DNA from 2 places in the Actinoplanes sp. NPDC026623 genome. Region 2 is predicted to be linked to the other one. Evidence: riboswitches for the same ligand, from Rfam matches in the RefSeq annotation. Region 2 holds a riboswitch; the other holds the start of a gene.

The links. Region 2 has a riboswitch for S-adenosylmethionine ahead of thrC (threonine synthase). Riboswitches for the same ligand answer to the same signal wherever they lie in the genome.
Region 1: another riboswitch for S-adenosylmethionine. It lies ahead of AB0F10_RS35800 (GNAT family N-acetyltransferase); the one in region 2 lies ahead of thrC (threonine synthase).

The regions. Positions count from the first base shown of each region.
Region 1 covers NZ_JBEZXZ010000185.1:59-3,129, forward strand. The annotation lists gene AB0F10_RS35790 (hypothetical protein) at 102-710, shown strand; gene AB0F10_RS35795 (GNAT family N-acetyltransferase) at 785-1,231, shown strand; gene AB0F10_RS35800 (GNAT family N-acetyltransferase) at 1,233-1,784, opposite strand; SAM riboswitch class IV at 1,802-1,916, opposite strand; gene AB0F10_RS35805 (PepSY domain-containing protein) at 1,993-2,619, opposite strand; gene AB0F10_RS35810 (HAMP domain-containing sensor histidine kinase) at 2,698-3,071, opposite strand, start outside.
Region 2 covers NZ_JBEZXZ010000002.1:75,467-78,537, forward strand. The annotation lists gene AB0F10_RS01075 (GNAT family N-acetyltransferase) at 14-532, shown strand; gene thrC (threonine synthase) at 737-2,017, opposite strand; SAM riboswitch class I at 2,030-2,167, opposite strand; gene AB0F10_RS01085 (ATP-binding cassette domain-containing protein) at 2,344-3,071, shown strand, end outside.

The DNA of each region.
Region 1 (3,071 bases), on a different contig from region 2:
CCTCACCTCGGGCCCGCCGCGCCCCGGCCGTCAGCGCCGTCGCCCCCACCACCACCTCAGCCGCACCCGCCGACACGCCCGCCCTCCAGCTGGTCGCCGCCGTGCGGGCGTCCGCGGAGACCAGCTTCCGGTTCTCGGTGATCTTCGGCGGCAGGTCGGTGGAGTTCGGCAAGGAGAAGGTCGTGCCGCCGCGCCGCTCCACCGGCGCCTACGACCCGCGCGGGCCGAAGGGCTACTCCACCACGGAGACCGGCCGCATGCAGCAGCGGCTGATCGGGAAGGACTACTACCGCCAGAAGGGCGACAGGTGGTTCCAGTTCCGGACCAGCCCCACCGACAGCCTGATCGACGACGTCGACAACACCGGCCTGCTCAACCCGCTGGCCACCGTCGAATTCGTCGACCAGTTCGCCGCCCTGAAGAAGGCCGGCACGGTGACGAAGACCAGCGCCACCTCGTACGCGTTCGGCTTCGCCTGGAAGCCCGGCACCCCCGACCGCCCCGCCGTCATCCCGGTGGCCGGCACGATCCAGGTCGACCCGAAGTCGGGCCTGGTGACCGCCATGTCCTACGACTACACCCTCGCCCACCCGAAGGGTGACGCGGACGCGAAGTTCTACAACACGGTGCGCTGGACGTACTCGGGCCACGGCCTGCCCGTCGACGTCAAGGTCCCGGCGCACGTGACGAAGCTGCTACCGCGCAAGTAGCTGCCGGGGTCCCGGCCGGCAGCCCCCTCGCGGGCCGGGACCCCGGCACAGACCGGCGCGGTAGTTTGACGATCATGGCGGACTGGGCGACTAGATCGGCTTCGTGGGCGGACGTCGAGGCGGTGGCCGAGCTACGGGCCGTGGTGCTCCGGGCGGACCTGGAGCGGCTCGGGCGGTACGACGAGCACCGGGTGCGGCAGCGGCTGCGGGACGGATTCGAACCCGGGCACACCAGGGTGATCGAGGTGGGCGGCGCGTTCGCCGGCTGCGTGTCGCTGCGGCCCGCCGCGGACGCGCACTGGCTGGAGCACTTCTACCTGGCCCCGCACCTGCAGGGCAGCGGGATCGGCACGGCCGTGCTGCGCAGCCTGCTGGAGCGGTGCGACCGCGACGGCATTCGCGTCCGGCTCAACGTGTTGCGGGGCAGCCCGGCCCGCCGGCTGTACGAGCGGCACGGATTCACCCTCGTGTCCGAGGATCCGGTGGACGTCTTCATGCTGCGCGAGCCGGTCTCGGAGTAATTCAGCGGCGGACCAGGCTCGAGGCGTCGGACCAGGCCATCCGCAGCTTCACGGGTGTGCCGTTGAGGCGGCTCGGGTCGCCGCCGGGCGGCGACACCGTCGCGGTCTCCGCACGGATCGCACCTGACGCGCGGTAGAACCGCTGTGCCGCGGCGTTCTGCCGCAGCACCCAGAGGAACATCGCGTCGCCGGCCGCTCGATCGACGACGGCCCGGGCCGCGCGGGCCAGCAGCCGGGTGCCGAGGCCGGTCCGGTGCTGATCGTGGACCACGTGCAGGTTGTCGACGAGACTCCCCCACGTGGCGTCGGCGTCGAGGACGCAGTGGATGAAGCCCACCAGCCGGCCGTCCCGCTCGGCGACGACGGTGTCCGTGCCGGCCGGGGTGGCCAGCCGCGCCGACCACACGGTACGGCGATCGGCCGCCACGTCGCCGTCCAGGAACGAGTCGGCATAGGCGCCCCGATAATGCCGGCGCCAGCTGTCGGCGTGCAGGTCGGCGATCCGGTCGGCGTCGTCCGGACCCGCGGGCCGGAGCAGTAGTACGGAACCCATGACGACACCCTCCGGTGCTTCGCGGCTTGCCCGGCACCTCCGTGCCGGGCCCGGTCCTCACCCGGAGCACCCCGCCCGCGAACGGAGGGTTGCCGGCCAGCAAGCCGGGGCTGTGCGCTGGCACTCATGACCTGTACGCCGCAACGTAGCACCGAACGCCCGCGGTGGCGGGGCACCGTGGCGAACCACGGGCCCCGCCGCGTCTGGATCAGTCGTCGGAGCCGTGCCCGCCGTGCCGGCCGTGGTCGTCGGCGCCGTTGTCGTCGGCGCCGTGCCCGCCGCCCTGGCCGTGGTCGTCGGTGCCGTTGTCGTCGGTGCCGTTGTCGTCCGTGCCGTGGTCGTCGGTGCCGTGGTCGCGGCGGTCGTCGGTGCCGTTGTCGTCGGACGAGCGGGTCTTCACCCGGTCCGAACCCTTGGTGCGGTGCCGCAGCACCGCGCCGGTGGCCCGGTCCACGTCGATGTCGTGCCGCACGCCGTTGGTCACGACGTCGATGTCCCAGACCGCGCGGCCGTGCTCGGTCTCGGCCTCGATGCCGGTGACCCGGCCGCCGCCGGCGACGCCCAGCGCGATCGCGCGGGCGGCGTCGATGTCGACGGCAGCCGGCGACGCGGCCCCCGTGGTGGCGGGCGCCGGGGCCGGCGTCGAGAAGTCGTCGTCCGCCGAGCCCGTCGGCACCGGGTCGCCGTTCGGCAGCATCGGCACGGCGCCGCCGCGGTCGTCGGACGAGCGTGCGGGTGCCGGGTCGTCGGCGCCGGCGGCGAGCGCGGTGCCGCCGAGGGCGAGCGCGGCGGTGACGCCGAGGGCGAGGGTGGAAACGGGGCGTAGCTTGATCATCGTGGTGCCTCCGGTGCGGCGGGCTGTTTGACCTCTGCACAGTGGCCCAGCGGGGATTAGCGGCGCGCTGTGCGATCGCTAAGCCATGGTTAAGGGCCCGGCCAGTTCGAGCACCACCCGGGCGCCGCCGTCGCTTCCGGCCTCGACCCGCATGCTCCCGCCGCCGGTCTCGGCGGCCTGCCGGGCGATGTCCAGGCCCAGGCCGGTCGAGCCCGAGCCGGACACCCCGCGGCGCGGCGCGGATTGCGGGAATCCCGGCCCGGAATCCGATATGGCCAGGACGCCGCCGCCGCCGGGCCGCGCGGTCAGCGACACCGCGAGATCGGTGCCGTCCGGGGTGTGTGCGAAGACGTTGCCGAGCAGGGCGTCGAGCGCCGCGGCGAGGTCGTCGGCCGGCACCGCCACCGGCAGCGGCGTGCCGGGCAGCTCACGATGCACTGCCCGGTCGGTGT
Region 2 (3,071 bases):
GTAGCAAGGCAGCATGACCAGCACCCTGGCGCCGCCCGTCACCGTGCACCGGGTCACACCCGGCGATGCGGCCCGGATGCGGGCACTGCGGCTGGAGATGCTGGCCGACAGCCCTCTCGCGTTCCTGGAGACCCTCGCCCAGGCGGCGGCCCGGCCGCACGCCGACTTCCGGCGGCGCGTCGTGCAGGCCTCCTCCGGCGACCAGCTGGCCCAGTTCGTCGCGGACCCGGGCGGCCGGCTGATCGGCCACGCGGGCGGCACGGTGCTGCCCGAGGAGCCGGACACGACGGTGATCTTCGCGGTCTACATCACACCGTCACACCGGGGCACCGGGGTGCTGAGCGAGTTGATCGAGGCGGTCGCGCGGTGGTCGGTCGCGGCCGGCCGGCCGGAGTTGCTGCTCGAGGTCGTGGTCGGCAACGACCGGGCCGTCCGGGCTTATGAACGGCTGGGCTTCCGCGACATCGGCAAGCGGGTGCCGCACCCGGTCATCCCCGCCCTGACCGAGCTGCAGATGCGCCGGCGAGCCTAGGGCGGAAGTTGGTCGGGAGGACGCACGCACAGCGCCTCCGGCACTGGGTCGTTGGACCCCTAGGAGATTGTCACCAAGCTCAAAGGTGGGGCCACGTACGGCGTCACGTCCTCCCGCGTAGAGCATCCTGCCGAGCCTGAGATCCCGGCGCAAGTCCTCAGGGGAAGGAATCTCGACGTTAGGCAGATGTTCAGTTACTCTCCGTCAGCCCAGGAGGCCGGCGTCGCGAGCGCCGCGCAGCGACGGCTTGATCCGGTGCGTCGGCCCGACCTGCCCCGCGACGGCGTCCAGCGTCTTGAGCCCCTCGCCCGTGTTGTAGACGACGGTCTCCTTGTCGGGGTCGAGCCGGCCGCTCGCGACGAGCTTCCTGAGCACCGCGACGGTGACCCCGCCGGCGGTCTCGGCGAAGACGCCGGTGGTGCGGGCGAGCAACTGGATGGCGTCGCGGATCTCGTCGTCGTCGGCGTAGTCCATCCAGCCTCCGGTGCGGGTCACGGCCTCGATCGCGTAGGCGCCGGCGGCCGGGTCGCCGATGTTCAGCGACTTCGCGATGCCGGTCGGCTTCACCGGAATGATCTGGTCGGTGCCCTTGTGCAGTGCCGTGGCGATGGGGTTGCAGCCGGCCGACTGCGCGCCGAAGACGGTCCAGCCGCCCTCGGGCGCCTCGACCAGGCCGATCTCCACGAGCTCGGTGAAGGCCTTGTCAATCTTGGTCAGCAGCTCGCCGCTGGCCATCGGGACGACCACCTGGGCGGGGATGCGCCAGCCGAGTTGCTCGGCGACCTCGTAACCCAGAGTCTTCGAACCCTCGGCGTAGAACGGCCGGACGTTGACGTTGACGAAGGCGGTGTCCTCGAACTCGTCGGTCTCGACCAACTCGCCGCACAGCCGGTTGACGTCGTCGTAGGAGCCGTCGATCGCGACCAGCTCGCCGCCGTACACCGCGGTGGTGATGATTTTGCCCTGCTCGAGGTCGCCGGGGATGAAGACGATGGACGGAACCCCGGCGCGCGCGGCGTGCGCGGCGACGGAGTTGGCCAGGTTGCCGGTCGAGGCGCAGGCGAACCGGGTGAAGCCCAGCTCCCGGGCGGCGGTGAGCGCGACGGAGACGACCCGGTCCTTGAAGGAGTGCGTCGGGTTGGCGGAGTCGTCCTTGACCCAGAGCGGCGCCCGCAGCCCGATCTCGGCGGCCAACGCGGGCGCGCTGACCAGCGGGGTCAGGCCGGGGTCGAGGGTGACCCGGGTCGCGGGGTCCTGCCCGGTGGGCAGCAGGGCGGCGTAGCGCCAGATGTTCTGTGGGCCCGCCTCGATCGCCTCGCGGGTGACCGCGGCGAGCGCGGCGGCGTCGTAGGCGACCTCGAGCGGGCCGAAACACTCGTAACAGGCGTGCTGCGCGATCAGCGGAAACTCGGCACCGCAGCCACGACAGACGAGGGCCCGGGCGGGGCTGGCGGACTTGCTGGGGGCGTCGACGGCAGACGTCACAATGAGGCCTTCCTCTCATCTTTCCCCGGGCGTCATCGGACGCACATGGGGACGGAATTAGCACCTGCCGCACGCGGCCTCGTCATCGAGACATGCGCGGTGGTTGCCGGGGCGTCATCGGGCCGTTCCCTCAGCCCCTCTGGATGAGGTATTCAGTTGTGTTCCCAACACCTTACGACGCGGGCGGCGGAATCGGAGTCAACCGTCCCGAGGTGTGAGCGACGTCCTTTCCTCGGCCTCCCGGCCCGCGGGCCGAAAGCCGCGTGCAGGTGGCGGCGGGTGCCTAAGGTGACGCAGGTCATTCCACAACGCGCGGGAGGTCCGGCGTGAGCGCCGTCCTGGAGATTCAGGGTCTGCAGAAGACCTATCGCAGCCGCAAGGGGGTGCGCAGGGCCGTCGACGGCTTCGACATGCTCGTCGAGGCCGGGCAGGTGCACGGCTTCCTCGGGCCCAACGGCTCCGGCAAGACCACCACGCTGCGCACCCTGCTCGGGCTGATCAAGGCGAACGGCGGCCGGATGTCGCTGCTCGGCCACGAGGTGCCGCGGGCGCTGCCCGAGGTGATCGGCTCCGTCGGCGCGATCGTGGAGAGCCCGCAGTTCTTCGGCAACTTCTCCGCGCACGACACCCTCTCCCTGCTGGCCGACGCGGGCGGCGTGCACCGGGCCCGGGTCGACGAGGTGCTCGAACTCGTCGGGCTGCGGGACCGCTCGAAGGATCGGGTGAAGACCTACTCGCTGGGCATGAAGCAGCGCCTCGCGGTCGCGTCCGCGCTGCTCAAGAACCCGCGGCTGCTGATCCTGGACGAGCCCGCGAACGGCCTGGACCCGGGCGGCATCCGGGAGATGCGCACGCTGATGCGCAACCTGGCCGCCTCCGGGATGACCGTGCTGATCTCCAGCCACATCCTCGGCGAGATCCAGTTGATCTGCGACTCCGTCACGATCATCTCGGCCGGGCGCCGGGTGGCCGCCGGAGCCGTCTCCGACGTGCTCGCCCAGCACGAGACCTCCTCGGTGCGGGTCCGCGTCGAGTCGATCGGCGACCTCACCGC